DNA from 4 places in the Colwellia sp. SU-HH00943 genome. Region 1 is predicted to be linked to each of the others. Evidence: predicted binding sites of a transcription regulator. Region 1 holds the regulator's gene; each other region holds the start of a gene.
The links. The regulator LexA, encoded in region 1, represses DNA repair genes until DNA is damaged. The targets are predictions, from matches to a motif close to TACTGTATNNNNATACAGTA.

Region 2: the regulator LexA is predicted to act here: its motif matches at 7,014-7,033, upstream of recN (DNA repair protein RecN).
Region 3: the regulator LexA is predicted to act here: its motif matches at 5,511-5,530, upstream of AC27GZ_RS11285 (DNA polymerase II).
Region 4: the regulator LexA is predicted to act here: its motif matches at 4,041-4,060, upstream of AC27GZ_RS14370 (LexA family protein).

Annotation. Positions count from the first base shown of each region.
Region 1 covers NZ_BAAJLW010000001.1:965,783-974,236, reverse strand. Annotated here, with positions in the region: gene AC27GZ_RS04270 (acyl carrier protein) at 1-4, opposite strand, end outside; gene AC27GZ_RS04265 (phosphopantetheine-binding protein) at 18-269, opposite strand; gene AC27GZ_RS04260 (lysophospholipid acyltransferase family protein) at 262-1,032, opposite strand; gene AC27GZ_RS04255 (beta-ketoacyl synthase chain length factor) at 1,032-1,754, opposite strand; gene AC27GZ_RS04250 (4'-phosphopantetheinyl transferase family protein) at 1,857-2,486, shown strand; gene AC27GZ_RS04245 (putative periplasmic lipoprotein) at 2,483-2,872, opposite strand; gene AC27GZ_RS04240 (acyl-CoA dehydrogenase) at 3,093-4,277, shown strand; gene AC27GZ_RS04235 (energy transducer TonB) at 4,501-5,109, shown strand; gene AC27GZ_RS04230 (RNA polymerase sigma factor) at 5,119-5,682, shown strand; gene AC27GZ_RS04225 (energy transducer TonB) at 5,679-6,386, shown strand; gene lexA (transcriptional repressor LexA) at 6,486-7,100, shown strand; gene coxB (cytochrome c oxidase subunit II) at 7,694-8,454, shown strand, end outside.
Region 2 covers NZ_BAAJLW010000002.1:137,113-145,566, reverse strand. Annotated here, with positions in the region: gene AC27GZ_RS05895 (monovalent cation/H+ antiporter subunit A) at 1-720, opposite strand, end outside; gene AC27GZ_RS05890 (Lrp/AsnC family transcriptional regulator) at 998-1,471, shown strand; gene dnaJ (molecular chaperone DnaJ) at 1,597-2,739, opposite strand; gene dnaK (molecular chaperone DnaK) at 3,029-4,954, opposite strand; gene grpE (nucleotide exchange factor GrpE) at 5,244-5,891, opposite strand; gene nadK (NAD(+) kinase) at 6,071-6,952, shown strand; gene recN (DNA repair protein RecN) at 7,068-8,454, shown strand, end outside.
Region 3 covers NZ_BAAJLW010000003.1:634,769-643,222, forward strand. Annotated here, with positions in the region: gene AC27GZ_RS11275 (chondroitinase-B domain-containing protein) at 1-1,173, opposite strand, end outside; gene AC27GZ_RS11280 (cystathionine beta-lyase) at 1,785-2,957, opposite strand; gene AC27GZ_RS11285 (DNA polymerase II) at 3,090-5,468, opposite strand; gene dinG (ATP-dependent DNA helicase DinG) at 5,569-7,689, shown strand; gene AC27GZ_RS11295 (GNAT family N-acetyltransferase) at 7,712-8,170, opposite strand; gene AC27GZ_RS11300 (putative quinol monooxygenase) at 8,249-8,454, opposite strand, start outside.
Region 4 covers NZ_BAAJLW010000005.1:90,135-98,588, reverse strand. Annotated here, with positions in the region: gene epd (erythrose-4-phosphate dehydrogenase) at 61-1,086, shown strand; gene AC27GZ_RS14385 (HDOD domain-containing protein) at 1,179-2,021, opposite strand; gene trhP (prephenate-dependent tRNA uridine(34) hydroxylase TrhP) at 2,326-3,714, shown strand; gene AC27GZ_RS14375 (YfhL family 4Fe-4S dicluster ferredoxin) at 3,726-3,971, shown strand; gene AC27GZ_RS14370 (LexA family protein) at 4,074-4,487, shown strand; gene AC27GZ_RS14365 (Y-family DNA polymerase) at 4,475-5,731, shown strand; gene AC27GZ_RS14360 (SOS response-associated peptidase family protein) at 5,768-6,460, shown strand; gene AC27GZ_RS14355 (substrate-binding periplasmic protein) at 6,639-7,412, shown strand; gene AC27GZ_RS14350 (oxidoreductase family protein) at 7,510-8,454, opposite strand, start outside.

The DNA of each region.
Region 1 (8,454 bases):
GCATGGTGTTCTCAATACTAATGTTGTTCGATAAATTGAACTAGGTTGTTTATAGAATAAAAGTGTTCTTTGGTTTTTTCTGAGTTTGCTTCAATTTTTACATCGAAAGTTTTCTTTATTGCCAAACCTAGCTCTAGCGCATCTATAGAGTCTAAACCTAAGCCTTCTCCGAATAAAGGCTCGTCATCAATAATATCTTCTGGAGATATATCTTCTAAATCTAGTGTTTCTATAATCAACGTTTTTAACACTGTTTTTGTATCAGTCATTTAATCCTAGTTCCTTACTAAAATACTCTTGTGTATCACGAGTTAATGCTCGCACGGCCAATGATGGGTTGGCTTGATTAAAATAGTGGCTGTTATCAATCTCAGCATGTGGTGTGAGGGTAATAACAAATTTTTTATTTGGCACATTATACCATGATTCTTTTTTAGTTAATGTACTTGGTTCAACAGAAATAAATATCGGAAGATAATTGGCTTGGCAGCGTACGGCAATATTTGCAGCACCTCGTTTAAATGTGAGTGGTTTACCAGCAACACTACGGGTTCCTTCTGGAAAAACAACAATGTTGCAGCCAGATGCTAGGCTTTGATTGCAATCTTCAAATAATTGCTCGGCGTTGGTATTATCTATATAGCCTACGCGTTTTACCACGCCTCTTAGGAATGGGTTCTTAAATAGTTCAGATTTCACTACACAATCAGCATTGGGTAAGTAGGCAATGATTAATACTACATCAATGAGTGAAGGGTGATTGGCAATGACAATATGGCTTTGTATATGTTTGAGCTTTTCAATGTTATTTAACTTTACATTCATGACGCCAAGCAGTTTCATCAAGCTAATAAACATAAAGAAAGAACGATGAATGGTGTATCTCGCGACTTTTTTTCGTTGTGTTTTATTGCGAATAAATAACGTTTGTAAAGGAAAAATAATGGATGAAATAACAAGTGCCCCAATACCAAATGTTGTAAAACAAAGGCCTGTGGCAAACACGCGCCATAAATAATTCATCTTGTGCATTACTTAAAGCCTAATGATACTTGGTAGTTTTTACTTTGTAACAAGCTATCATTTTGCAAATAAAGTAGACGAATAAACTCAACACTAATGTCGGTTTGTTGATTGTTAGTCCGTTGGGAAGGCACTAAAGAAAGGTTGATTTCAGCTAAACTATTATGTGTGTGCTCACTCGTCAGTATTAAGGTGATACAACGCGCAGGCATAGGTGGTTCAAATTCACGATATTCATTGGGAACATCAAAGTCACAAAAGGTATATATAACAGGTGTGTTGCTGTTCTGGCATTGCATAGAGGCTTCCACAAGGCCTTCTAAAAAGGTATTGCTACCGGCACTAATGGTAGTGGTAGCAGCTGTATTTTCAGTGTTGATGCTAAATAAGCCTGAAGTGGCATTGTGTACAGATAAAGCAAATTGAGTAGGTGATAAATCTTCGTCTAAGGCAGCGGCTTTTATCAGCTGTACCGTTTTTGCTAAATCACCATGCTGTGATGCAAATATTAGCGGTAAATTCATTGTAAGTGCTTGCGGGATATCCAAACAATGTAAAGCAACTTTGCTAAATGGGCTCAGTCTTCTTAGCTGACCTTTGGGGTAATATAGCGGTTTTGGCGGAGTAAACTCTACTGGCAGATTTTTATCGCCTTGTGCCCATAAGGTCAGTTCTTGTTGGGTGTCTAATCCTTGTAGCCAGACATTAAAATTATCTATATAAACTTTCATTGTTATTCGGTATTGTGTGGAGCGTAATTTGTCAGGCTATTTTTTACAATACTTTAACAAAGTACCTATTATTCTACAAACTAATGCCCATAGATTAGCGTAATGATGATCAAGTACAATTTAAATAGATTTTCTAGGTTGAATCGACAACTCTATGTTGCTGAGCTTATCGCACTTGATAAAGCTGAGCTTGTATATGAAGACTATTTAAGTACTGAAGAGCTCGTAATATTTGCAAAGCGGAAGCACAAACACGCCGAATTCTTTTTTTCTCGATTTATTATTAAGAAAGTAGCAGGTCTTAGTGAGGACGAAGCAAAGTGTTACACGGTAAAATATTGTCAAGAGCATAATAGCGCGGGCATTTTTCTAGAAAACAAGCTTATTCAAAAACTTTCTTTAAGCCATAGCGGTCAGTATGTGGCGTTTAGTTTTTGTGCCTTAGATGAAGTTATTGGTGTTGATATAGAGTTGGTTAATCAAAGAAATGTTAAGCGGCTAACAGAAGCGTTTTTTAGTCAAAGTGATCAACTACGCATTGATGAAGCGGAACATCCCAAAGAAACTTTCTACCAGTTATGGACAGAAAAAGAGGCGGTTACTAAATTAGTAAACGCCTCAGTTTTTAATTCACTGGCTATATCTTCCGCGAGATTGCATGAGAAGTATTGCCTCAAAACTATATTCAGGGATGATTACGTGGTTTCAATCGCCACTGATAAAGATTGTTAGTCTTTATAACTTTCTTCAATTAAGCCTGATTGGATTAATCTATCAATATTAATTATCCAATTATTGTAGTTTCTGTGAATAGTATTCTTTTGCATATTATATTTTAGGTTTGTACTGTCGATATAATGAATTGAGTACTGGTTAGTATCAAAATTTATCTCAATTTTTGCAGTATGAGTACGTATTACTAGCTCAGCTAAAATATGACCTTCTTTTTTATCTTGAACTTTCCAACCCTTTTGAACTAGGGCTTTTACAATTATCTTCTCTACTTGTTTTGTAGAAATGCCAGCAGGAACAGTTGAACTTTCCACATTATAAACTGGGGTTGATTTACAGGCTGCTAGCGTAAAAATAGAAAGTAAAACAAATAATATTTTTTTCATGTGTATCCTTGCTTGTGAAAACATTGTTAATTTAATCAGGCAGGATTATAAGCTTATTTATAATTTAACTACTAGTTTTATTAGTTGCACACCAGTATTCAGTATCATAATTTCATGAATGGCTATTTTCATAATTTCAATCAAATTGTCAAATGTCAGCTTGAGCTATCATTAGGTTCAATAAGTCAGTAAAGGTGACATTGCAGATAAGGGGTAAATCGTGACGAATTCAGTATTAAGCAATTGGGATGACATTCTTTTATTACATGATCAGTTAACTGAAGATGAACGAATGATTAAAGATATGGCGCATTCATTTTGCCAAGAAGAGCTGATGCCCGGTATTCTAATGGCAAATCGTGAAGAGCATTTCGACGCCAATATTATGCGAAAGTTTGGTGAAGTAGGCTTATTGGGCGCAACCATTGATGGTTATAATTGTTCAGGTATAAATTATGTCAGTTATGGGCTAGTTGCTCGTGAAGTAGAGCGAGTTGATAGTGGTTATCGTAGTGCCATGAGTGTGCAATCTTCGTTAGTAATGCACCCTATTCATAAGTTTGGTACTGATGAGCAAAAAGAGAAATATTTACCCAAACTTGCCACAGGAGAATACATAGGGTGTTTCGGTTTAACTGAGCCGGATTCAGGCTCAGATCCCGCAAGTATGAAAACAAGCGCGAAAAAAGTATCGGGGGGGTATCAATTAAACGGTACTAAAATGTGGATTACCAACTCGCCTATTGCTGATGTGTTTGTAGTTTGGGCAAAAAATGAAGCGGAAAATAACCAAATTTGTGGTTTTATCTTAGAAAAAGGCTTGGCAGGGCTAACTGCGCCTAAAATTGAAGGGAAAATGTCTCTTCGTTCATCGATCACCGGTGAAATAGTGATGGACAATGTTTTTGTGCCTGAAGAGAATATGTTCCCAGATGTGAGAGGCTTAAAAGGCCCATTTAGTTGTTTGAATATGGCACGTTATGGTATCTCTTGGGGGGCTTTAGGTGCTGCGGAATACTGCTGGCATGCTGCTCGCCAGTATGGTTTAGATCGAAAGCAATTTAAGCGGCCTTTAGCGCAAACACAGTTGTTTCAAACAAAACTCGCCAATATGCAAACTGAAATCGCTTTAGGTTTACAAGCATCACTTCGTGTTGGCCGTATTATTGACACTGGTGTTTGGGATCCGGCCATGATTTCATTAGTAAAACGTAATAACTGCGGCAAGTCTTTAGATATTGCCCGCATGTCTCGTGATATGCATGGTGGTAACGGTATCGCGGATGAATTTCATGTTATTCGACATATGATAAATTTGGAAACGGTCAACACCTATGAAGGCACTTATGATATTCACGGCTTAATATTAGGGCGTGCTCAAACAGGACTGCAGGCGTTTTTCTAGAAGCAAAGAGCTTACTACAAAAAATACTTATTTAAGGTGCTTTTTATAACTCAAATTGTTTAGAAATGTATTCAAACTTTTTAGGCTTATTATTTCTGCCTTGAATAAGCAAAAATTTCATAAAAAATTTAACCCCAAATTAATCTTGTCTACGTTTACTGTATAAGCAAGTTAAAAATTTGCTGTTTGAGTACGGTTTAATTCTTACGAATGAGGGGTATTTATGAAGAGATTAATTTCGATTATTTTGTTAGCAAGTACAACGACTTTTGGATTATTCGCTTTTATGGCATTTTTAATTTCGAGTGATCAGGTAAATCTTATTGAACCTGATGCAGTTCCTGTTGTTGAAGTTTTTCAAACACCAGAAGATTCAAAAGTGGAAGAGAAGCCAAAGCCTCAATTAGAACCACCTAAACCTCCTCCTGTTATGCCTAGCAATAAGGTGGAATTGAGTGAGGCGACACTTGATAATGTTTTAAACTATCAATCTACAGGTTTTGAAATGGAAGAAACAGACACTGTAATTTCACCAATGAATAATATATCTAATGGAGAAGCTAGGCCAATAGTAAGGGTTAACCCAAAATATCCAATCGACGCTGTTCGTAATGGAATTGAAGGTTGGGTGGTTTTGGCTTTTGATATTAGTGCCATTGGTGAAGTTGTGAATATTAAAGTTTTAGACTCTGAACCTAAGCGTATTTTTGATAAAGAAGCAAAGCGAGCTCTAAAAAAATGGAAATATCGTGCTAAATCAGTTGATGGTAAACAAGTAGCACAGTATAACTTTACCGTACAACTAGACTTTAATATGTCGAAAAGTATTTAAGGTGTGTATTTGAAGTTACCGTCAATGATTAAGGGCTGGTTAAACCCTACTATTAGCCCTGAAAAATTATTGAGTCAATATTACTCTACTGGTAATAGCCACTTTCTAACCTTGCTAGTAGAGCAATTTAATGTATCAATTTATCATTATTTATTGTCATTATCTGATAAAGAGGTTGCTGAAGATGTTCTGCAATCAACTTGGCTTAAGGTTATGAATGCTAATAAGGCAAGTCAATATACTAATGTGAAAAGTTGGCTATTTACCATTGCGCGAAATACCTTAATTGATGAACTTCGTCGGCAACAGAAGTGGCAATGGCAAGAGTTAACGGATGAATTGTTGGAAATTGAACAATTAGAACATTCACTCTCGGAGCAAGATCGACTTAGCAGTTTTAATGAGGCAATAAAACAATTACCTTTTTATCAAAAGGAAGCCTTTATTTTTCAGCAGGAAGGGTTTTCAGTAATAGAGATATGCCAATTAGTGGATGAAAATTTCGAAACGGTTAAAAGCCGATTGCGTTATGCACGTAAACATATAAAAGCCGCTTTAGGATCTAAGTTATGAGCGAAGAGAAGTTTGATAAAGAAGTTTCACAGCTTTATCAACAAAGAAAAAGTGAAATTAGTGCTCCTTCTGTGAGTATGCACTTAAATACTAAAAGTCGAGATCAGAAATTTAGTTTTACAAAGTGGATATCTATTATTCTTTTAGGTGGTAGTGCTTCCTTTGGTATTTTGGCTATAATCGGCCAACTTGCAACTGAGCCTCAGTCATACCGTAATCAAGTAAACACAACTCATACCGTAAATGTAAAGAAAGATAAACAAGATGAAACTACTGAAGAAGTTATCCATGTAAGAAAACCTTTACCACCGACACCTCAACCTCTAGACAAGGAAACGCCTCAAGCAACACCTCCTCGAATACCCAGTTTTACAAATGAGAATACAACATTACAAATAAGCAGGCCGGAAATTCAGTTTATTAGCATTGCTAAAATAAAAGAGCCAAAGCTATTACTTGAACCGATGTTTAAAGTTATGCCTAAGTTTTCAGTAAAAGCGAGGAGAGAAAATGAAGCAGGTGAGATTCGATTACGTTATCGAGTATCGCCTAGTGGAGAAGTTCAGGGAATTAATGTGGTTTCTAGTAACGTTGGACGTGAGTTGAAAAGTTCGGCAGTAAAAGCTCTTTCTCAATGGCGTTATTCGCCAAGTGATCATTATGAAGCATATTATGAAATAATTTTTGATTTTAATACTTACTAGTAAACTCTTGCGTTTCTTAAAAGGCTGTATATACTAACAGTTGTAAATAAATACAGGACTTTGCCGAGAAAGGAAAAGCATATGTCAGCTATAAACGAACTGAAGCCTTTAACGAATCGCCAACAACAGATTTTTGATCTGATCAAAGAAGCGATTAATGATACGGGTATGCCGCCTACACGTGCTGAAATTGCAGAATTTTTTGGTTTTAAATCAGCTAATGCTGCTGAAGAGCATTTAAAAGCTTTAGCTAAAAAAGGTTATATTGAAATGCTGCCAGGCACGTCGCGAGGCATTCGATTAGCTGAGGAATTGATCGAAGAAGAGGGCTTGCCTTTGATTGGTCGAGTTGCTGCGGGTGAGCCAATTTTAGCGGAAGAACATGTTGAAGATCATTATCAAATGGATGGTAATTTATTCCATCCTGCAGCGGATTATTTACTGCGAGTTAATGGTGAAAGTATGCAGGATATCGGTATATTAGATGGTGACTTATTAGCCGTTCACCAAACGACTGATGTGCAAAATGGCCAAGTTGTGGTTGCCCGTGTTGAAAATGATGTGACGGTGAAACGTTTTAAACGTGAAGGGAATGTTGTTTATTTACATGCTGAAAATGAAGCATTCTCTCCGATAAAAGTTGATCTTACTTGCCAAGAATTCAATATTGAAGGCATCGCTGTTGGCATTATCCGTAACGGTAGCTGGATGTAATTATTAGAAATATTGCGTTAAAGTTTATCTTTTTACAACAAGTCTATAAATGAGCGACGGTGATAAAATAATTCGTCGCTTAACTTTCCTTTGTTAAATCTCATCTCTTCTCTGTATAACAAATAACCATAGTTTGGTTGTTATTTGATCAAAAGTGAAAATTTATTATTTTACCTGTGTCAAATTGTCACATCCTATCCCTGTAGGGCTTAAGCTTAAGCTTAGAGTTCTTACTCTATTGAAATTACTAGTGTTTATTTTTTTATACGCAAAATATTGTTTGACCTAGATCAAGTTTTGAGTGATTCTAGAGCAGTAATCGAACAAAAAATAACTGTATAAAAACAATAAGACGTTAGCGTGCTTTCGGTAACTAAATTTCATAGTAAGTCTATCTTTAGCTAAAGAAATTACAGCTCGGCGTCAGTTAATTTACTAAAAATATAATAACAAAATTAACAGATAATCAGTTTGATGAGTTGTGATGTACAAAACTGCATTTCTGTTTTCTATTTTTTATATCCTGTTTTAAGCGAGGAAAAGTCCTGACACTGTTCTTCACCTTGAATGGGTAATAATAGAGGAGAGGTTGAGTGAAAAGAAGTATCCAACGTTGGTTGTTGGGAGGGGGACTTTGGTTTGGTAGTCTGCTTTCTTGTACAGCTTGGGCAGATTCACAGTTAAATCTGACTAAAGGGGTTACAGCAGTTAGTAAAGAAGTGTATGACTTACACATGCTTGCACTTTATATTTGTACTGCTATTGGTGTCATAGTGTTTGGTGCCATGTTCTGGTCAATGGTGTTTCATCGTAAATCAAAAGGCGCTAAAGCTGCAGATTTTCATGAAAGTACAAAAGTTGAAATACTTTGGACCGCAATTCCTATCATTATTCTTATAGCCATGGCCGTTCCGGCTACCAGTACATTGATTGATATGGAAAATAATGACAATTCTGATATTACCGTGCAAGTAACGGGTTCTCAATGGAAGTGGCATTATAAGTACTTTGATCAAGATATTGAGTATTTTTCAGTATTATCAACACCACGTGAAGAATATGAAAATCAAAACGGTACCTTTGGTGGTACGGGCTCAAGTAAGAATGAAAATTACTTACTTGAAGTAGATAAACCGCTCGTTATTCCAGTGAACAAAAAAGTACGTTTTTTAATTACTTCTGATGATGTTATTCACTCTTGGTGGGTTCCTGCTTTTGCAGTGAAACAAGATGCTAACCCAGGCTTTATAAATGAAGCATGGACTAAAGTTGATGTGCCAGGCATTTATCGCGGTCAATGTGCTGAGCTATGTGGTAAAGATCACGGCTACATGCCTATTGTTGTTGAAGTTAA
Region 2 (8,454 bases), on a different contig from region 1:
AACAGGTGTTGGAGCAGCCATCGCATGCGGCAACCAAAAATGAAAAGGAAACTGTGCTGACTTGGTAAAGGCACCTAAAAGAACCAAAATAAGCGCAACCTCATACCAATCATGTGCTTGAATTAACTCTTTACTGGCTAAAATAATATCTAAATCATAACTACCAACTATATTGCCTAACAAAAGCAAACCGGCTAATAACGCAAGTCCACCTGCACCGGTAATAGTTAACGCCATAATTGCGCCTTCACGCGCTTCTGATTTATGCCACCAATAGCTAATCAATAAAAATGAGCTAATACTTGTTAGCTCCCAAAAAAACCATAGCTGAATGACATTGTTCGACATGACAACGCCCAGCATGGCGGTCATAAAGAGCATTAAATAGGCAAACAGTTTAGGTAATGAGTCTTTAGCACTGAGATAGTACCGAGCATAAAAAATGACGAGGATGCCTATAACCAAGATCATATAGACAAATAGCAGGGATAAGCCATCTAAACGAAATGAAATATCAATACCAAGTAACGGTATCCACTCAAAAGAATCACGAATAACTTGGCCAGAAAACACTGCAGGCGTTAAGCTAATAGTCATGAACAAAGCGATGAGTGGCATCAATAACGTTAAAGCAGCTGACTGATTACGTGTTAATTTCCCCGTCCTTGCAGAAAAAATACTGCCAAGCAAAGTTATCACGGGTATCCAAGACAAAGTCATACAAAAACCTTTTTTTCTAGCTATAAGTCACGATAACAATTGAGATAGTCATAATATGTCAAACCACCTAGTACAGGCAAATATTATCATAGTGAACGTTTGTAACGATTTTATCACAGCATTAGACAATTTTTTCATCTAAAATCTAAAAATAATTCGGATATATTAATTAATAGCGTCAAAAATTCAAATTTACTACATAATTAACTGGTTTATTTATTAACATTGAGTATAGTATTTAACCATATAACCTTCTAAAAGATTTAATGAGACTAAAATGAAAAGGCTAGACACTATAGATCTCCGTATTTTAACGCTTTTATATAATGATGCAGACATCACCAATAAAGAGTTAGCTGCCAAAATCGGCATTGCTCCTTCAACTTGTTTAGAGCGTGTTAAACGACTAAAACAAAGTGGCGTTATCAAAGGTGCCTATATTGATGTTAACTTAAACACCATTGGCGGCAACATTGAAGCAATTGCCGCTATTCGTTTACAGCCCTATTCTGAAGAAATAGTAAACCAATTTAGAGACGACCTTTTAAAATACCCTGAAATATTAAATTTATATCATATGGGCGGAAGTTACGATTATTATATTCATATGTCTGTACAAGACAGTGAACATTTGCGTCAATTTGTATTCAAAAATATTACTTCTCGAGATGAAGTTACCACAGTTGAGACATCATTAGTTTTTGAACATAGTCGCAGTGGTGTTTTACCTAACTTTCAAACTGACGATTAACTCACCCTTTTCCCGTAAATATTTTATATCAATAAAAAAAGCCATAAAAAGCATATACTTTTTATGGCTTTATTATTTTTTAACTGAACTAAATAGCCTTAGCTCAGTTTAAGAATCTCGATTGATTAACTCTTCAAATCATCAAAAAACTTTTTCACGCCGTCAAAAAAACCTGTTTCTTTAGGGCTGTGTTTTTTATTGCTCTTACCCATTTTTTCTTCTAATTGACGTAATAAATCCGCTTGATCACCCGATAAATTAACTGGCGTTTCAAGCACAACTTTACACATTAGATCACCTGTAGATGAACTACGAACTGATTTAACGCCCTTACCACGTAAGCGGAACATTTTACCAGTTTGTGTTTCTTTAGGCACTTTAAGCATCACTTTACCACCTAAAGTTGGCACTTCGATTTCTCCACCTAACGCAGCAGTTACGAAGCTAATAGGTACTTCACAATACAAGTGGTTTTCATCACGAACAAATATCTCATGATCACGCACGTTAACTTGTACATATAAATCACCTGCGGGTGCGCCATGCTCGCCTGCTTCACCTTCACCTGACAAGCGAATTCTATCACCAGTATCTACGCCTGCAGGGATTTTAACCGAAAGCGTTTTCGTTTTTTCAACACGCCCTTGACCACGACATGATGTACAAGGATCCGAAATAACCTTACCTTTACCGCCACAAGTTGGACAAGTTTGCTGTACGGCAAATAACCCTTGGCGCATCTGAACTTGACCATGGCCATGACAAGTAGAACAAGTTTTCGCTGAAGTGCCTTTCTTAGCGCCTGAACCATCACAAGGCTCACAGCTGACATAAGTGGGTACTTTAATTTCTAAATTCTTACCTTTAACGGCATCTTCAAGATTTAACTCTACGTTATAACGTAAGTCTGAACCTCTTTGTGTACGTGATTGACGTCCGCCGCGACCGCGACCACCGCCAAAAATATCACCAAAAATATCACCAAAAGCATCACCAAAATCGCCATGACCACCGCCAAAGCCGCCACCACCGTGACCACCTTGTTCAAAAGCTGCATGACCATATTGATCATAAGCAGCACGCTTTTGATCATCTTTTAAGATTTCATAAGCTTCTTTAATCTCTTTAAACGTTTCTTCTTTAGCTTTGTCACCCTTAGTACGATCAGGATGATATTTCATCGCTAACTTTTTATAAGCTTTTTTGATATCGCGATCAGTTGCACTCTTCGATACACCTAATACTTCATAATAATCACGTTTTGACATAAATATATTTCTTTACTTCAAGTTGAATAATTCTGATTTACTTACTTTCTTTTTAATAAAAACGTTAAGAAAACATGAAAATCAGAACCAAAATTTAAACACTTTTCAAATAAGTAACACACAAAAAGCGCCGATTACCGACGCTTTATAAAAAGACTAAATTATCTTTTAATCAATATTGTTGAAGCTAGTTCGCTCTAGGCCAAGGCGAACGCGCGGAGCCTAGTTTACTAGGTGAGCACGTTCAACGCTGGCATTGAGCGAAAGAGCAAAAACAAAATGATTAAAATTACTTATCGTCTTTAACCTCTTCAAACTCTGCGTCAACTACATCGTCAGCTGGAGCACTACCACTGTCAGCTTCTGGCGCCGCGCCTTCTGGTGCACCTTGAGCTTGTGCTTTCGCTTGAGCAATTTCCATTAACTTAGCTGAAGCTTCCATAAGCGCTTGAGTTTTAGCGTCAATTGCTTCTTTATCATCACCTTTAACCGCTTCTTCAAGCTCAGTTAAAGCTGCTTCAATTTTCTCTTTGTCTTCGCTTGGTAATTCGTCGCCAGCTTCTTCAACTTGCTTACGTGTAGCGTGAACCATACCGTCAGCTTGGTTACGAGCAGCTACTAATTCTTCGAACTTAGCATCAGCGTCAGCATTAGCTTCTGCATCATTTACCATTTGTTCTACTTCTTCATCAGATAAACCTGAAGAGGCTTTAATGGTAATTTTTTGCTCTTTACCTGTGTTCTTATCTTTAGCTGTTACATGTAAGATACCATCAGCATCGATATCGAAAGTTACTTCAATTTGTGGTGTACCACGTGGTGCTGGATCAATACCCTCAAGGTTAAATTGACCAAGAGATTTGTTAGCACTTGCTTGCTTACGCTCACCTTGTACTACATGAACAGTTACCGCAGCTTGGTTATCGTCAGCTGTTGAGAAGGTTTGAGACTGTTTAGTTGGGATAGTTGTGTTTTTATCGATAACTTTAGTCATCACACCACCCATAGTTTCAATACCTAATGATAAAGGCGTTACATCTAAAAGAAGTACGTCAGTTACATCACCAGAAAGAACACCCGCTTGAACAGCTGCACCTGAAGCTACTGCTTCATCAGGGTTTACGTCTTTACGTGGTTCTTTACCGAAGAAATCAGTAACAGCAGATTGAACTAGTGGCATACGAGTTTGACCACCAACCAAAATTACATCATCAACATCACTTACTGAAAGATCAGCATCTTGAAGGGCAATTTTTAATGGTTCTAGCGTTGCTTTAACCATATCTTCAACTAAAGACTCAAGCTTAGCGCGAGTTACTTTAATGTTCATGTGCTTAGGACCAGATGCATCTGCAGTTACGTAAGGTAAGTTAACATCTGTTTGTTGCGCTGAAGAAAGCTCACATTTTGCTTTTTCTGCCGCTTCTTTAACTCGTTGCATCGCAAGTGGATCATTTTTAAGATCAAGACCTTGGTCTTTTTTGAACTCATCTACTAAGTAGTTGATTAAGCGGTTATCGAAATCTTCACCACCTAAGTGCGTGTCACCGTTAGTCGCTAATACTTCGAACGTGTGCTCACCTTCAACTTCATCAATTTCAATAATTGAGATATCGAACGTACCACCACCTAAATCGTATACCGCAACAACTTTATCACCTTTTTGCTTATCCATACCGTAAGCAAGTGCCGCAGCTGTTGGCTCATTGATAATACGTTTAACGTCTAAACCAGCGATACGACCAGCATCTTTAGTTGCTTGACGTTGTGAATCGTTAAAGTATGCAGGAACTGTAATTACCGCTTCAGAAACTGTTTCACCTAAATAATCTTCAGCCGTTTTTTTCATTTTCTTTAAAACTTCAGCAGAAACTTGTGGTGGAGCAACATTTTTATCTTTTGCTGTTACCCAAGCATCACCGTTGTCAGCTTTAACAATACCAAATGGCATAATATCAATATCGCGTTGAACTTCTTTATCTTCAAAGCGACGACCGATTAAACGCTTAATAGCGAATAATGTATTTGTTGGGTTAGTTACCGATTGGCGCTTAGCAGGTTGGCCTACTAAAGTTTCGCCTTCTTCTGTGTATGCGATGATAGATGGCGTAGTACGATCGCCTTCTGCATTTTCAATTACACGAACACTGTCACCGTCTAAAACAGCCACACATGAGTTAGTTGTTCCTAGGTCAATACCAATTATTTTGCCCATGATGGGAGCTCCTATTCATTATTTTTACTACGCGGCTTAATTCCACTTGAGTAAAAAGTTAAATCTAATTTGTTGTTGAAATAGTAAGTGGGGTCAGCAATTCACTTTTCAACTATTGATAAGAAAAAAATGTGAAAAAAACGCATTTATCGAAAAATTAGTCGCTAAAAACGTAAAAAATCCGCTAATACTGACTTAGCGGATTTTTATAATTGATGTACTTTCAGATAAAAATGCATCTAAAAGCCCACCTATAAATTTATAGGCTTATGTAATTAGCACACTTTGATTAAGCTTTTGTATCTACAGCTGGAGCTTTTGAAACCATAACCATGGCTGGGCGAATTAATCGACCATTTAACTCATACCCTTTTTGCATCACGGCAATCACTGTATTTGGCTCAACACCTGGTACTTCTTGCATCGACATTGCTTGATGTAATTCAGGGTTAAACGGTTGGTCTTGTGGATTAACCGGTTTGATACCAAACTTCTCTAGAGAGGCAATTAAACCTTTAAGTGTTAATTCAACCCCTTCACTTACTGCATTACTGCTAGCTTCATCGCTTTCATTAGTAGCACGGCTTTCTAGAGCGCGTTCTAAATTATCAACGGTTGTTAACATTTCAGCTGCAAATTTATCTAGAGCAAATTTGCGTGCTTTTTCCACATCTTGAGCTGCACGACGACGAATATTATCAACTTCAGCTTTTGCGCGGATAACAGAATCTTTTTGATCAGTTACAGTCGCTTTAACAGTTGCTAATTCTAACTCTAACTCATTAATACGCTCTTGCTCTGCACTGATAACTTCGTGAGCATGTTCATGCTGTTCTTCTACCTGTGCTTCTGCCTCTTGAACGATATCATCAGCTAACTGCTCTGCTGATTGTTCTGCGCCTTGCTGCTCTTCAGGTTTTGTTGACTCTGTCGTCATAAAAAACTCCAATTAAATCTATATGAACTTTACTATTGCTGCTAATTATGGGGTCACACTTGCTTGATTCAAGCTTTCACCGCAAAAAATAACAAGTATTTTATCAAATGCAAACTTTACAAGCCATGTAAATAGGTAGAAAATTCGTATACATAGATGAACACAGCAAAATAACTGTTATGACTCAACACTATAAAACAATAGGCCTCATCGGTAAGCCTAATCATCAAGGCGCTAGTGCTACCATCTCAGCACTGCACCAATACCTTTTAGAAAAGGGCTATCAAGTATTAATCGAAAACTCAGTAGCGGCATCACTGACTATTGACGATATTAATGTTCGCTCGCTAACAGATATAGGCGAGCAAGCAGATTTAGCCATAGTTGTGGGTGGCGATGGCTATATGCTTGGTGCAGCAAGAGTACTTGCTTGTTTCGATATTAGTGTTATTGGTGTCAACCGAGGAAACTTAGGATTTTTAACAGATTTATCTCCAAACGATATAATTGCACCATTAGCAAAAATACTGGCGGGTGAATCTCGCTCAGAAGAGCGCTTTATTATTGAAGCAGAAGTGTATCGCCACGGTAAACTTAAGAGCTCGAATAGCGCAGTCAATGAAGCAGTGTTACATGCAGGTAAAGTCGCTAGCATGATAGAGTTTGAAGTATACATAGATAATAGCTTTATGTTCAGCCAGCGCTCTGATGGCTTAATTATTTCAACACCTACCGGCTCAACTGCTTATTCAATGTCAGCTGGCGGGCCTATTTTAACGCCTAACTTAAATGCACTTTCTTTAGTGCCTATGTTTCCACACACACTCACTAGCCGCCCTATTGTTGTCGATGGTAACAGTGAAATTAAACTAATTCTGGCAAATGAAAACCAAGAAAGCTTGCAGGTAAGTTGTGATGGACACGTAATATTAGCCGTCATGCCTGGTGATGAAGTAATCATCAAAAAAAGTCCGAATACTATCCGACTAGTTCACCCTCTCGATCATGATTATTTTAATGTATTACGGAGTAAGTTAAGTTGGGGTAATAAGCTTTACTAATATTTTTCTTCAACGGCCTGTCAAACAAAAAGTAGTAAAAAAGATTTGCATCACGACAAGTTACTGTATAAATTAACACCTAAGTATTTATACAGTAACTTGGGTGGGCGCATTTATGCTTTTACAATTAAATATTCAAAATTTTGCTATTGTTAAGTCACTAGATATAGACTGGCAAGCCGGCATGACAACCATTACCGGTGAAACAGGAGCAGGTAAATCGATTGCCATAGACGCCCTAGGTTTATGTTTAGGCGACAGAGCTACCACCAACGTTGTTAGACCTAACTGTAAAAAAGCTGAATTAGCTGCAACTTTTGAAACTAACAATAACTTAAGCGCCCAACAATGGTTGCAAGAGCACGATTTAATTTTAGATCAAGACAGCGAGTGTATACTTCGCCGAGTTATTTCAAGCGAAGGTCGTTCAAAAGCCTATATAAACGGTAGCCAAGTACCATTAGCGCAATTAAGGGAAATTGGTCAGCTACTTATCAATATTCATGGACAACACGACCATCAACTGATTGTTAAATCAAGTCAACAATGCAAACTACTTGATGAATATGCCAACCATCCAACATTGCTTGAATCTGTCAAACACTATGCTAAACAATGGCACAAACTCAATAAAGAGCTAACCCAACTACAAGAAAACAAATTACAGCGTGAAGCAAAGCAGCAATTAATTCAGTATCAAGTAAATGAACTTGATGAGTTTTCCCCTCAACAAGGCGAATTTGAAACCTTAGAAAGCGACTTTAAACGCCACGCTAATGCGCAAGATTTACTTGATACTACCATTCAGTCATTGCAAACATTAGCTGAAAATGAAAATTTCAACGTCATTGATTCCCTTAGGCAATGTAGTGAAAGCATTTCAGCCTTGTCAGCGATAGATCCTCAGCTGAACAATGTTGCGGAAACTCTTACTAACAGTATTATTCAGCTAGAAGATGCTGGTGCAGATCTTAAAGCATATTATCAACAGCTTGAACTTGATCCACAAGCTTATGCCATGATTGAAGAGCGTTACTCTACCACCTTGCAACTCGCTAAAAAGCACAATTTAGCGCCTGAAAATTTAGCCAGCTTTCATCAAAGCCTCAAACAAGAACTTGATGATATCTGTAGTGATAGCTCTAGAATTGACATCGTCATTGAAGAGCTCCATAAAACTGAGCAATATTATCAAGATGCCGCAAATGCATTATCTGCTTCTAGAAACAAAGCCGGTAAAGCGCTGAGTACTTTAATCAGTAAAAGTATGCATGAGTTAAATATGCCTGATGGCCAGTTTGCTATTGCCATAGAGAACGCGGCAATAGAAAACAATAACACGGTATTCCCTAGCAATGGCTTAGATAAAATTGACTTTCAAGTCAGTATCAACCCAGGACAAGCATTAGAAGCCATGAGTAAAGTAGCATCTGGTGGTGAGTTATCGCGAATCAGTTTAGCCATGCAAGTGATTTTAGCTGATAAAGTTGTGACCCCAACAT
Region 3 (8,454 bases), on a different contig from region 1:
GTCTTTAGACTTGTTAGAAATTACCTCTGCTTCACCCTGAATACGTTCAAAGTAATTATATTCAACAACAGTCTGTGAGGAGGCTGTATGGGTTGTACTTAAGCCTAAACGTATTCCTTCATATTCATTATCACTACTACCGGCATAGGCTTGGCCAAAGGCTGGCGGTCTATCACCGAAATAATTGTGATCTATTTGCGCAAATTCTGTAGGCCATGTGTCTTCATCAAAGTCAGCTTCATCAATCCACCGAGGAAATACTAATAATGCACCTCGAGATTCTTTACCTGAAAACCAACTATGATCTATTCGATTATATTGACCATAAACTTCAATCCATTTTGAACTATCGTAATCACCACCATCCATATCAATGATAGCAACTTCAGTAACTCGACAATGACTACACTCAGTTTCACCTTCAAACTTAATAATTGAACTTCCAGAAGTCCCGTCTCTAAAAACTAGGCCTTGCAAAGTGATGTACTCACCGCCCATTCTAACTGAAATCTCTCCTTCCTTTATAATAGCCATACCAGGGTTTTCAGCCGCAACGGTTATAGGTTGTAGTTCAGTGCCTTGCCCTTCAATTCTTAGCTCTAAGTCACCCGAATATTCGCCGTCAGATAAACAAAGTGTATCTCCTGCAACTAGGTTTTCTGCTGAATCCTCTAAAGCAGAAAGAGAGCTCACAGTTTCAGTACAATTTATATCAGGTACAGTATCATTAGCGGCACCCGTGCCAACATTTTCTACCGGCTCATCTACACCAGTAATAGTGATGGTCACTTGACTTTCAGTACCATCTACTGAGGTAATTTGAATAGTATCTGTTATTGTTTCATTTGCGGCTAAGGTGTTAACGGCACTGTTTTCTGTGTCCAATTCATACGTCCAATTGCCATCTTCTGTAATAGAAAACTTACCGTAAGATGTAGCTACATCGGTTTGACTAACAATTGCCGCTTCACCACTATCAACATCGCTAACATTAACAACATTATTATAGTCTGCTGTTGTATTATCGATTTCTGCAGTATTAACGCCTGTAAAAGTTGCTGCTGTGTTAGTCTCCTCAACTTTGTCAATTTCCCCATTATCACTGCCACCACTACCGCCGCCACATGCTGCCAGTGAAAGTGTTAAAGCGATCGTAACTAAGTTTTTATTCATTATTATTATCCTTGTTAGATTCGTAAACTTTGTCTAAACAAAACCAATAAATTGGTAATGTATATTTACTATAATTGGAGAGCACAGGAATATCAACAAACAATTATTGGTATAACCAATCAAGATGACACTCGACTAAATAGGGTTTTAGATTAATTATTATTTTTAGGTTTTACTAAAATAAAGAAATTAAGATCTGTTGAATTTAAGCATCACCATATAATGTAAAGAACAACAACCACACGATATTACCAATCTGTATGACCAATTACAGAGTGTTTTGTTAAGAGACGAAGATAACTAGATGGACTTTATGAAGTTAAAGATTAGCCAATAGCATAGACTGAAATGAATTAACAAAATATAGGCTTTTATATGTCATACGTCAGCGATTGCTGAAAAGAAATAGCAATACATATATTTAGGAAAGTGAATTATAACAATTTAAAAATTGAAAGAGTTTAAACAGTGAATAAACTCTTTCAATAGTCTTGGGGATTAATATCCATATGCATATTTTCTGAGTTAGTAAGTGTTATTATTACGCTTATCACCGCAATGATAATATTAACCAGCTCTTAACGACACAAAACTACACTAGATAAAACTATCTACAGGTGTTGATTAAATTGTATGAAAGCTTGCTCAAGATCGGCAATTAAATCATCAACATCTTCTAAACCAATGTGTAAGCGTATAAGTGGGAACTCTGCTGTCCATTTGGTTGCGGTACGGATAGAGCCAATACTAGTAATACCTAACACTAAAGACTCAAACCCTCCCCAAGAATACCCCATCTTAAAATGCGTTAAACTATCTAGAAAGGCAGTTAATGCTTCTTTATTGCCACAATTTAAGGTGAAAGAAAATAAACCGTTTGAACCGTTAAAATCTCGCTTGAAGAATTCGTGTCCTGGGCAAGATTCAAATGCTGGGTGTAAAATAGTATCAACTTCAGATCTTTGCTCTAACCATTTTGCTACCTTAAGTGCACTTTCTTGATGTTGTTTTAAACGAACACCAATGGTACGAATACCACGTAAAGCAAGATATAAGTCATCAGGCGAAGTACACTGCCCCATTAAGTAACTATTATCTCTAAGTTGTGGCCAATACTTTTCAGTTGCTGTCGCTGTCCCTAACATTACATCGGAATGACCAACAATGTATTTAGTTGCCGCTTGCACACTAATATCAACACCATAATCAAATGGTTTAAAGTTAATACCAGCACCCCAAGTGTTATCAAGCATGACAATACAATCATGTTGATGGGCTATTTTACTAATAGTAGGAACATCTTGAACTTCCATGGTAATAGAGCCAGGAGATTCTAAAAAGACTATTCGAGTATTAGGTTGGATCAAACTTTCAATACCCGCACCAATCATAGGATCATAATAAGTAGTTTCAATGCCCATTTTACCGAGTATTTTATCGCAATAGTCACGGGTTGGCTCATAAGCACTATCTACCATTAAAATGTGATCACCGGTTTTAACAAAGGATAAAATAGCATTGGTTATCGCCGCTGTACCTGATGGATAAAGTGCACAACCTGCGCCACCTTCAAGCTGAGTCATGGCATCACTAAACGCAAATGACGTTGTTGTACCACGGCGGCCATAAAGCATCGTGTTGTTATGGCGGTTTTTTAACGCATGGTTCATTTCTTTAACAGTATCAAATACCACTGTTGAAGCTCGTGTAACACTTGGATTAACTACACCGCGAGTAAACTCAGCTTTACGTCCTGCACTGACTATTTTAGTATCTTGTTTCATTAGCAACCTTAAATATGCAACCTAAACATGTTTTTTTAATAGCTATCTAGCCATCTAAAAACTATCTCTATTTATACCCTGAAACACCTTGTATTTCACCTATTATTTTTACTTTCTCTAAATAAGTTAACATTAAAACAACCCCAGCTGCGTATCGGTCAACTGTTCGAAGCTAGTGCCAATAAAAGGTAATATTGCATCTGCAACAGCACAAAGTTGTCGATCAATATAAAATTGATAATCTAATGGGGATGACAAGTGTTCAATGGCTTGTGGGCCATTAACTGTCATATAGTATTCGATCCAGCCGCGTTTTTGATAACGCAAAGGTTTCCCCTGTTTTTGATTAATATCATCAGCTAAACGAGCAGCTTTAACATGCGGTGGTACATTCTTTACATAATCTTTTAATTTACGGCGAATACGCTTGCGATAAATAAGCTTATCGTCAAAGTCACCATTTAAGGTCTGCTTAACGGTATCTTTAATAAAGTCATCAACACTTTCTTGATTAAATACTTTTAAATATAACGTATGTTGAAAATCTTTTGCCAATTGCGTCCAATCTGTTCTAACACTTTCTAAGCCTTTAAAAATAAGTTTATCTGGTGTTGTTCCTCCCTTACAGACTATGCCAGCATAACGTTTTTTAGTACCAACATCTCTGCCACGAATAGTGGGCATAAAAAATTTACTAAAATGCGTTTCAAACTCTATTTCTAACTCACAAGAAAGCGCAAACTCCTTTCTGACATACGCTTGCCACTTATCATTAATAAACGTTTGCAGCTCTTTACCTAAAGTTTTACTAGCATTGGACGATAGCTCAGCCCCTACGTGAACGAAAATAGAATCTGTATCTCCGTAAATAACTTTATAGCCCTTATCTTCAATCCACGTTTTAGTGGTTTTTAAAATGGCATGACTACGTTTGGTAATCGATCCCGATAAACGAGGATCAAAAAATCGACAGCCAGTAGAGCCTAACACCCCGTAAAAACTGTTCATAATAATTTTAATCGCTTGCGATAAAGCCGCGTTTTTCTGCGCTTTAGCCTTATCACGCTCTTGCCAAAGTGAAGTAATAATTTTGGGTAAAAAATGTTGTTCACGAGAAAAATAAGCACCATCAAAGCCCGGAATACACTCTTGCCCTGCTTCATGTTCACGTAAGCCTTCAATCAAACCCATAGGATCTATTTTGAAAGTGCGGATAATACTTGGGTATAGTGACTTGAAATCCAATACTAATACATTGTCATAAAGGCCAGGAATGGAGTCCATGACATAGCCACCAGGTGAAACTAGCTCTGATGCCCCGTCTCCCATATTAGGCGCAACATAACCACTTCGATGTAATTTAGGTAAATACAGGTTAGTAAAAGCAGCTACAGAGCCACCTATTCTATCAATAGCAAGGCCTGTAAGCTGTGCCCGTAGCTGGGCAAAATCTAATAATTGAGTCTTCTCAAAAATAAGCCAAACTAAACGGCAATCTTCTAAATTATAGGCTGCAAGCGCTTGTTTATTATGATTAAAGTTGTCGGTAATTTCTTTAACGCGATTTTCAACATCCTCAACTTTTTTACCGATCCCTAATAACGTATTAGCGACATTATCCAAAGAAAAGCTAGGAAAATTATAGGTAGCCGTTTTTAGTAGATCGATGCCATCTAGTACTACTCGACCAGCAATTTCAATAAACTCTTGCTCACTGTTATTGGTATTTTTACGCCAACGTGGCGCACTACCATCACGGCCAATCGCAAATTTAATATGGTGAAGATCCATTCGCTTTTGTAATAAACGAAAATCAAAATTAATCACATTCCAACCAATAAAAATATCGGCGTCAATTAACGCTATTTGCTCGATAAGTGCTAACAGTAGCTGTTTTTCATCTTTCAACCACTGAATATACTCTGGTGCATTACTTTCTTGCTCACCTATCATCAATACGCAGCGAAACTCTTCATCATTATTTGCATAAAGTCCTATAGAATAAAGCTCGCCAGCCATTGAACACTCTATATCAATAGATACCATAGTTAGCTTTATTGATAGTTTTTCTGCTGCTTTTTTACACTTAACTTGGCCGCTATCAATAAAGTCGATATCTGAGGTAATAAAACGCTCCATCAAATACCTATCATCAGGGCGAATATCATCTTCATAGCATTTTATCTGTTGCCCTTTGAGACAATCCCGAGCTCGATAAAACTGAGTTAAACTTGAAAAATAAAAACCATGTACATATCGTTGTTCAAAGGTTTTAAGTTGTAATGCTTGTTGCTTGACGAGCAAAATATTGTGGTTTTCAAGTAATTGAATCGCTTGTTCAAACTGTCTAGCTTCCACAAAAAAAACAGCTAATTCATTCTGTATAACTGTTTTATAGGCCTTTTCTTTACCTTTGAGCCATAAGGTGATCTGCATAGCATTGCCCTTATCTTGTACATGACGACTTAACAAGAAACCGCTTTGTATAGACTGTGGCAATGGCTGAGACATAATTTTTAAAAAGTATGGAAATTTTAAGAAGAAAGGTTAAAAACCTGTTATTATATACAGCATCATATCGTATTCGCTGTCTAATGGAAACCATCGCTACATGTTAACTGACAAATTGAAACAAGTGATCCGCCAATCATATAAAGCCATTGGTGAGAACTTAAACAATTTTAACCCACGTAAACAACAAACCTTTCTGATTGCAGAAATAGCGAAAACATTAGCGGGTGATTACAGCAAAGATAGAAAAATCATTACTATTGAAGCTGGAACAGGCACGGGTAAATCACTAGCCTATAGCTTAGGTGCCATCCCGCTAGCATTAGCACGTGATAAAAAAGTGTGTATTTCAACAGCTACTGTTGCGCTTCAAGAACAACTTGTCGATAAAGACCTACCATTTCTTAAAGAACATGCTGGCTTAAAGTTCGATTTTGCACTAGTTAAAGGTCGCCAAAGATATGTCTGTAGACAAAAACTTGCCCAAGCGGTAGCTACAGACTCGCCTCAAGCAGGCTTCACCTTCGCAGAAAAGCCTAAAGCGAGCGATATTCGAACGTTAAATGCGATGCATAAAGCGCTCAATGACGGCTCATGGTTAGGAGATATCGATTCTTGGAAAACCCCTATTCCACACCATATTTGGTCACAAGTACAAAGTGATAAACACAGCTGTTTAAAAACCTTAGCTGATCATCACCATTGCCCTTTTCATAAAGCGCGTGAAACCATGGAGCAGGCGAATGTTTTAGTGGTGAATCACAGCTTATTATTGGCTGACTTAGAGTTAGGAGGTGGCCGAATTTTGTCTCCGCCTGATGAAACTTTTTATATTATTGATGAAGCGCACCATTTACCGAAAATTACCCGAGATCATTCCAGTGCCAGCATAACCCTACGTGGCGCAATTGATTGGTTGTCAAAGCTCAGAGAAACCGGCGATAAAATGGCTAAGTTGATCAAATCACAGCGCGCTATTTCACCCGCATTAAAGCTCAGTGATGATTGCCAAGATTTAGTCATTGAAATGCAAAAAGTACTGACATTTGTTGAAAACAATGCCAATGTATATTTTATCGAAGCTCAAAAAAGCGACAATAACTTTAAACCAAGTGATGAGCAAGTCTATCGTTTTGACAACGGTATCATCCCCAAAACCCTTAAAAACTGGGCGGAAGACTGTAATGAACTCAGTAAAAAATCTTTAAGTCATTTAAATAAACTTTACAATGCCTTGATTGAAGCTGTTAAAGATGGCGATGTTCAAATGTACCTTGCCGAGCCAGTATTAAGTGAAGCTGGTTTTATGCTCCAGAGACTAGAGAACCTAGAGAGCCTTTGGCATATGTTTGCCAAATCAGACAGTGAAAAAGCAGCACCAATGGCAAGGTGGTTACAAAAACAGCTTCCAAATAAAGGTAATAACCGACAAGACTACTTACTTTGTGCTTCTCCTATTGAAGTGGGTTTTACACTGGAAGATAAGTTATGGAGCCAATGTGAAGGAGCTGTATTATGCTCAGCAACCCTCTTAGCTTTAAATTCCTTTGATCATTTTCGCTTTCAAGCAGGCCTTCAAAATAACGATGGCAGTCAATATCAACAGGTTACATCGCCATTTGATTATCAAAATAATGCTCAACTCGTGGTAGCTAAAATGGTAAACGAGCCAAGTGCTGTTGATTTTACCGATGAACTAATTAAAAAATTACCCAAATACCTTGAGCAAGGTAGTGCAAGCTTAGTGTTATTCTCATCTTACTGGCAAATGGAAAAAGTTGCTCAAGCACTTAGAGACAATCATAAATTAGACATTGCCGTACAAGGGGAACACTCACGTCAACACATTATTGAAGATCATAAAAAGCGTTGTGACGATAACAAAACCAGTATTATTTTTGGTACCCAGAGTTTTTCTGAGGGCTTAGATTTACCTGGAGATTATTTGAATAACTTAATTATCACAAAACTCCCTTTTTCTGTGCCAACGTCACCTGTTGAACAAGCTCAAGCAGAGTATGTCTCAGCGAAAGGTGGTAACCCGTTTATGTCATTATCGGTTCCAGATACATCAAAAAAATTAGTACAAGCTTGCGGCCGTTTATTGCGTAACGAAATGGATGAAGGGGTTATTACGTTAATGGATAAACGCGTGGTAACTAAACGCTATGGTAAACAGTTACTTGACTCCTTGCCGCCATTTCAACGTGTAATAGAATAAACTTGCTAGGGCGCGATAAAAACTACTCAATAACTTTGGTAAAAAACATGCTATATGGATCTTCTTGATAATCTCCAAACGGGGGGCATGTTTGAAAACCAAAACCTTGATAAAGTTTATGAGCAGGAATAAATGCATCCATTGTCCCTGTTTCTAAACTTACCCTCTCAACCCCTTTACTTTTTGCATTATTTAAAATGTGTACGAGTAATTTAGCCGCAACACCTTGTCTTAAAAATGCCTTACTCGCTCTCATCGACTTAAGCTCTGCATGTTTATCCGTTAAATATTTAAGTGCGCCACAACCCGCTAACTGATTATGTTCCCAAGCAGACCAGAAAGTAATATCAGAGCTTTTTAACGTCGATAAATCAAGAGCATGCACACTTTCTACTGGTGAATGTTTCAGCATATCTTCATGGTGTTCTAACAGTAATTGCTTAACTTGTTCGTTTTCAAGGCTATCAATAACAATGTGCATTTACTCTCCGTAAATTTTTTTTAAATAATAATTTTCTTCTTATAACTTTTAAAACTTCCTGCTTAGAAATAACGATTATTAATTATTTACTATCGTATAAAATCTTTGAACATTTTTAGTTATAGCGCCCCATCGGGAGTTTTTCACTCTTTTTTGATGGTGTTCAAATGATTGTTGGTTAGCAAACTCTTCATAAACATGAAATTTATTTTTCTCACCAGTATCCTGACTAACTTTAAACATAATGCAGCCAGTCTCTTTTAAAGTTAATTGCTTATGTGTGA
Region 4 (8,454 bases), on a different contig from region 1:
CACAGACTATATTCTATATAGTATGTGGCTTTTTCTTTAAAAGAAAAACGAAAGATCTTTATGATAAATATCGCTATTAACGGCTTTGGCCGTATTGGTCGTAGCATTGTTCGAGCTATTTACGAAAGTGGTAAAAATGAGTTATTTAATCTCGTTGCCATTAACGATCTTGCACCTGCTGAAGGTATTGCTCACTTATTGAAATACGATAGTACTCATGGGCGTTTTACTATTCCTGTAGAATTACAGCATAATCACTTATTGATCAACAAGGATAAAATAGCATTATCACACGTTGATAAGTTAACCGACTTACCATGGCAACAACACAATATTGATATAGTGCTTGATTGTACAGGTACTTTTGGCAGTAAAGCTGACGGTCTAGCGCACATTAATCAAGGGGCTAAAAAAGTACTATTTTCTCACCCTGCTAGCCATGATATTGATGCCACCATAATTTATGGGGTAAATCATCAACAGCTAACCAGTGATGATCGCATAGTGTCAAACGGCTCTTGCACCACAAACTGCATAGTCCCTGTCATAAACATACTTGATAATGCTTTTGGTATTGAAAGTGGCACTATTACCACCATTCATTCCTCTATGCATGATCAACAAGTTATTGATGCTTATCACCCTGATCTACGTAGATCGCGTGCCGCTAGCCAATCAATTATTCCCGTTGATACCAAGTTAGCATTAGGTATAGAGCGAATTTTACCCAAATTTAAAAGTCGTTTTGAAGCTATTGCTGTACGCGTACCGACAATAAACGTCACTGCAATGGATTTAAGTATAACCGTCAATCAAGATGTCACTATAGATGCGATTAACCAAGTAATAAAATCTAATCAGCACAAGTTGCTTAGTGAAGGGGGCTTACAAGGTATCGTCTCTTATACAGAGGAGCCTTTGGTCTCATCTGATTTTAATCATGATCCGCATTCATGTATTGTTGACGGCAATCAAACTCGTGTTAGTCACAAGCGTTTAGTGAAAATGTTAGTTTGGTGTGATAATGAATGGGGCTTTGCCAATAGAATGTTAGATACTGCTGAGCAAATGATTGCTGCACAGTAATCCTGTCAATAACACCTTAATTTTACACGCTAAAAACAACAAAAAAGCAGTTACCCACCTGTTTTTTTTGTTGTTATTTCCAGTCTAAATCACTAAATAAACATTGTTTTAACATCAGCCAACATCGTTTTAAACTCATCATTTTGCATATAATCTGCCGAAGGTAAAATCCCTTTCTTAACATAACTATTTAACAAGACTTCTTGAGTCGAAGCGTTTTTAAAAATGCTATGGTAAATAGCGCCGGCACGAATAAAGTCTAAGTAATGAACTTCTTTTGGCAACACAGTTAAATCACTCCAGCTTTCAACCAATAACGTTAATTCATCTGAAAGATCCCAAGCACGGGTAACTGTACCACCAATTTTTCCTGACAATTTAATAATAGCCTGCTGTAAAAAAGTTGGGTTTGCAAATACGTCAGGGTGCTGCTCAGCTTCGGTTAATATAGGTAAAATACCAATATTATGAATTAATGCTGCTAAGGTAATAGTGTCTAAAGTTAATGGGCTATGCTTATTATCTTTAAGGTATAAGCTCATTAAACTAATAGCCACCGAAGCTATATCGATTGTTTTAAGCCATGACTTTTTCATGTACATGGCCACAACGTCATTGTCAGACACAAACACTTGCTCAAGCGCCATGGCAGTAGCAATGCATTTTATTTGCCTTAAACCTATACGAGTAACCGCCTGAGAAACCGTTTCGACTTTAAACGTTCTGCCAAGCAACGCACTATTAGCAACTTTAATCATGCCAAGAGAAAGTGCAGGATCTTGCGAGATAATATCACTCATATGCCCTAAATTAATTTCGGTATCATCCGCAGCTTGTCTAACTTTTAATGCAACTTCGGGTAAGGTGGGTAACACTAATTCATCATGTTTTATTTTTTCCATTAAAATTGTGTACAAAGCATTTTCAGTTGCCATATAGCTCCCCTTTTTATTATTCTGGCAAAACGTACTCTCTAGTTTAAAAGTAGCACAGATTTTTCTTTACCCTGCAAATTTTTACCTATTTTCAACATTATATGAAAACCGACCAAAAGTAATTTCCCAATAAGTTTTACAAACCAGACAATAATTACCTTTCATGATTAAAATGATGAATTTTTCTCCTACAAAATCTATATCCTTACGAAAATTGGGTATATAATACGCGCCCCTATGTTTTAGGCTCAATATTAAGAGTTTTAGGCTCCACAATAAGAGCATTATTTAAAAGATTAATTTTATGTTTACACCTGAATTATTATCGCCAGCAGGCAGTCTGAAAAATATGCGCTACGCCTTTGCTTACGGCGCAGACGCAGTTTATGCGGGCCAACCTCGCTACTCTTTACGGGTTAGAAATAATGAATTTACATTAGAAAACATAAAGATTGGTATTGATGAAGCGCATACCTTAGGTAAGAAGTTTTATCTAGTAAATAACATTGCTCCGCATAATGGTAAGTTAAAAACCTTTTTAAAAGATATTGCACCTGTTATTGCTATGAAGCCCGATGCCTTAATCATGTCTGATCCTGGGCTGATCATGTTAGTGCGTGAAAATTTCCCAGAGATGGCAATTCATTTATCAGTTCAAGCTAATGCTGTGAACTGGGCCACGGTTAAGTTTTGGCAAGCACAAGGCGTTGAGCGCGTAATACTTTCACGCGAACTTTCCTTAGATGAAATTGAAGATATTCGTTTTCATTGCCCTGAAATGGAATTAGAAGTTTTCGTTCATGGCGCACTTTGTATGGCATACTCTGGCCGTTGTTTATTATCAGGTTATATTAACAAACGTGATCCTAACCAAGGCACCTGTACTAACTCATGTCGTTGGAAATATGACACACATGAAGCCAAAGAAACAGAAACAGGCGACATAATTGCTGTAAAACCTGCTGAAATTTACACCCCTGAAAAAGATATTCTGGTACCTGAAAACGCCCCCGTTGATGATGTAGTGTTACTACAAGAGCAAGGCCGCCCTGGCGAATACATGCCTGCTTTTGAAGACGAGCATGGTACATACATCATGAATTCTAAAGATTTACGTGCAGTTGAACATGTTGAACGGTTAGTAAAAATGGGCGTGCATTCCTTGAAAATTGAAGGCAGAACAAAATCTTTCTACTACTGTGCTCGTACCGCACAAGTATATAAGCATGCCATCAATGATGCTTTAGCAAATAAGTCTTTTAATCAAGCTTTAAATACTGACTTAGAACACTTAGCACATAGAGGCTATACCGAAGGCTTTTTACAACGTCATCGCCCTTCTGAAACTCAAAATTATGATTACGGCTATTCAAAAAGTGACACGCAACAATTTGTTGGTGAAGTCACAGGCAAAAATAAAACGACAGGCTTAATTGAAATTGACGTTAAAAATAAGTTTTTAGTGGGTGATGCATTAGAGCTGATGACACCTAATGGCAATATCAGCTTTACCTTAACGCATATGATCAACAGTAAAAATGGCGAAGTCATCACAGATGCTAAAGGCTCAGGTCACAAAGTTTCTATTGAACTAGAAACCGACTTAGATCTCGAATTCGGTATTATCATGCGCTACTTAACTGACGGCGGCACAACCCGTCACCCATTTGCGCAAAACCAAGCGGATAAATAGGCAATTAACTCATGGCACTATTTATTGAAGATAGCTGCATTAATTGCGATATGTGTGATCCTGAATGTCCAAATGGTGCGATCACCTTAGGTGAGCACATCTATGAAATTAATGCTGACAAATGTACTGAATGCGTTGGTCATTATGACAAACCAACATGCGTAAGCGTTTGCCCAATAGACTGCGTAAAACCTGATCCTAACCATGTAGAAAGTGAAGAAACCTTATTAACAAAGTTTTTAAAAATGCATGGCTAATGACCAACTAACTGAATTGTTCTGCACAACCCACTCATAATTACTTTATTAATGACAACTAAAAAACTATACTGTATTTATTTACAGTATAGTTTGGTTTGTATGAAAGTTATTCCCATATACATTGACGCAGGTATTTCAGGATTTGAATCACCCGCAGCGGAATACAAGGAATTAGGTTTATCGCTTGATCAGTTATTAATACGACACCCTAATGCAACCTTTATTGGACAAGCATCAGGGGAATCTATGCAAGGCGTTGGTATTTTTGATGGTGATTTACTCATCGTTGATCGCGCACTATCGGCTAAAAATGGTGATGTGATTGTTGCCAATTATAATGGTTGTTTTGTATGTAAACTCATTGATAAAGCACAAGCACGATTAATATCTGCCTCTAAGTATCATCAGCCCGTGAGTATTTCAGAGCAAGATGAATTTCAAGTTGAGGGTGTGGTTACTCGTTCTATTCGATTACATCATAAAGCACCTGAGTTAGTGGCATGTATTGCTTAGTTGATGCTACTTCATTTTATGCGTCGGCTGAAAAAGTATTTGATCCAAGCATTCGCAATAAGCCTGTTGTTGTTTTAACCAATAATGATGGCTGTATTTGTGCGGTTTGCCCTATTGCCAAACGCTTAGGTATTCCCAAATTTACTCCCTTCTTTCAAGTTAAAGATTTGCTCTATAAACATCAAGTGGTGATCCGTTCATCCAACTATGAACTATATGCTGACCTATCTGAGCGAATGATGACGGTAATCGCCAGATATTGTGATAATCAGCACATTTATTCAATTGATGAAGCTTTTCTCTACTTTGATAATTTTCACCGAGCCATTAATAATTGGCATCAATACGGCCAGCAAATAAAACAAGCTATATGGCAAGAAACACGCTTACCTGTTGGTGTGGGCTTTGGACATACCGCAACTTTAGCAAAAGCGGCAAATCATGCCGCTAAAAAACTAGCAGGGTTTGATGGTGTTGCTGTTATTAAACACTCCAATGACGCCGTCGCTATTTTAAATAAAATGAAAACCAGTGATGTATGGGGTATTGGTGGCCGCATTGCGAAGAAGCTTAACATGCAAGGCATTACAACTGCTCAACAATTAGCAGTGCAAAATCCAAAAGAAATAAGAAAACAATTTAGTGTAGTAACCGAACGTACCGTTAATGAATTAAACGGTATATCATGCCTTTCATGGGATGAAGTAAAAGAGCCAAAGAAAGAGATATTTTCTACCCGTAGTTTTGGGCAGCGTATTACTGACTATCATACATTACATGCAGCACTTGCTAGCCACGCTACTATTGTCGCAAGAAAACTTCGCAAGCAATCATCAAAAACCCATAAAGTCATGGTATTTGCCTCAAGCTCTCCACATGATGAATACTACTACAAACAAGCCATAGTTTACCCGTTTCCCATACCCACCGATAACACCAGTCAGTTAGCCAGTGCAATATCCATTGTATTACCCAATATTTATCAAACAGGGGTGAACTTTTATCGCTGCGGTGTTGGTGCTATCGAACTTACAAGTAATAAGTTTTATCAAGCTGATTTATTTACTCCAGATAATACCAACCCCAAATTAATGCAGTGTTTAGATAAGATTAACCATCGTTATGGTCAAGGCAGTATTAACATTGCCAGTGCAGGACAAACAGAAAAATGGAACATGAAACGCCATTTTCTGAGTCCACAATACACCTCTAATTGGCAACATATACCCAAAATAAAGTGTTAAACTTGATAAAAGTGATTAATCAACAACCTCTAAATTATGTGTGGAAGATTTAATGCAACCTTCGACAGCGGTGTAAAAAAACTTTATACCAGCTTGAAAATTAATAAAGTTATGGATAAACCTATCGATAAACGGTTTGTAAAAGCCGCTGATACCGTTTCAATCATAAGAAATGTTAATAACAGTAGAATAGTGCAAAACGCCACATGGTGGCTATTGCTAGATCAACACGAAAACGGTTTTAAACCATCTAAATACACATCGTTTAACACGCGATTTGATAAGTTAAACACACCGAGAAGCGCAGGTTACCAAGCTTACCGACAATCACGCTGCATCATTGCCGTTAAGGGTTTTGGAGAAACTGAATTTCAAAATAAAAAGCCTGTGCATTATTATGATATGCAAGCTGAAAATGGTGGGATTTTATTAGGAGGGTTAGCAAGAGATTGGATGAATAAGCACACAGGTGAAATAGCCACATCATGTTCAGTGATTACCTTACCTCCACATAAAAAACTAAAACACATACACAGTAAAGCTATGCCGTTAATGCTGCCACAAGATAACTCACTGATAAATTCATGGTTAGATACTAGCAATACAAACGTTGATAACTTCAATTATTTACTTACACCGCATCTTCCACAAAATTTAATCGCTCACCAAATTGATAAACCCAAAACGTATAATCAAATAAGTGAACCTGAATTAATCTCCGCAGATTAAGCAAAGCGTTATATTAACCAGATAAAGTTACTTACTTGATACCTGTTTTTCTGCTTTTCTAGTATTAAGTACAACTCAGGCTAAAAAAAATACATTATATAAAAGTTAATTAGACTAATTATGTTCAAGGTTTATACTTGAAAATAGGTGCTTAAATTTTTTTGGGGAGGATATTGTTGTGTTTAGAACATTCAAAATTACTTCTGTATTTTTACTTTTATGTTGCGTAAGTTTCAACGCCAAGCCAAATTCTAATGACTGTATGACATTTCATGTCATGCAAATGAAGCCCTTAGGGTTTATTGATGAGAATAACACTATTCAAGGTGTTCATGCTGATTATATAGCGGCTATAGCTAAAGAATCGAATTTATGTATTGAAAAAGTGCTCTTACCATACGCGAGAATATGGAAGAGTATTGAAGCTGGTAGGCATGATGGTGGGGTTATTTTTGTTTCTGACGCTCGGAAACACCTAACAGAAGTTGTCGCTTCGATTCGTGAGATAGATACTGTTGTAGTTGGCAGTAAAAACAAACCTATAAATACGTATGATGACTTATATGATCTTGCCATTGGCAAAACAAGGGGCTCGCATTTAAGTAAAAGGTTTGATAACGATGACAAGCTAAATAAAGTGCCGTTAACGGACTACAAAGAACTCGCTTTTATGTTAACAACGGGGAAGATTAATGCTGTTGCTGGTGGTATTCATGTATTAATTTATCATCTATACCTGCATGAACATAACGAAGAGTTAGACTTTAACAATACCTTAAAAATCGGCTCTAAAAATCAAGCAATACAATTATCAGTGAAGTCTAAGCATTTAGGTAAAAAACAACAATTAGCCGATGCTATTGGCCGCTTAAAGGCTGCTGGTGAATTTGATAAAATCGTGAAGAAATACTACGGAGATACAATTCAACTTTTCAGCCAAAGTGAACCTTAAACACTAATATTGTTAAAATGAAAACAAAAAATTGAACCGTTACAGTTGAACCCCAATAGCTTTTTCTTAAAAGAAAACGCTACCTTCCTACAGTACTTTAAGGCTTACTATTCAATATTTGAATTAGCTTATGATCATGAATGAAGGTACTTAAGCGAAATAAAACAATATCAATGAAATCTATATCTTTAAATTTCTTCCGACCAAATATAATACCAACAACTAAAACTAAAATATTCCACAGAGCTGCTTGCTTATATTCCAATAAACATTGCTCGAGGGTGTAATCGGTAACCTTTTTCTCAATCAGTTGACGATGGTATTCTTCAACTACTAAAAATTCATGAGAGCGCCTAATAGAAGTTTCAACTGAAGAAATCATAAAATATGTTAAGTCAGTTACACCTATTCCGTATACATACGTTTGCCAGTCAATAAGAGCTGCTTTATTTTTATCATCATTAGAAAAAAATATATTGCTTGAGTGAGTATCCATATGGGTTAAAGTTGACGTTGAAGAAGTTAACGTTTCAACTATTTTTTGCTCATTCAAACACATAAACTCACCTAACTCTAATAGTTCATCAGCTACTGAGGTATTTGGACTTAACTGTTTAATTTTACGCTCAAACTTTGGCCAACATCCATGAAAGAGCTTATAAGTATTTTCCAAAGAAGTTTTAACAGAGGGTAATTGATAAGATAATGGGTTTCCCCACCAAGTAGAATGCAAAGACGTTAAACTTTGAATAACTGCAGATATTTCAGCTAAGTTACACCCATGACAAATATCACTCGAATGATAATCCTTATAGTCTTGCAGTAATATAAAACTAAAGCCAGTTTCACTGTCTATGTGGCTATAGTAACAAATAGGTAGAGTTAACTTAGTTTTTGGTGCTAAAACTTGATAAAAGTTCACTTCTTTATCATAGAGAGACATTTGATGAAAAAATTTTCGTTGAATTTGACTGTTGTTAGAAAATTTTCCAATAAGTGAATAAGGTAAGTTATCATCGCTATTTTGATACTCAATATTTAA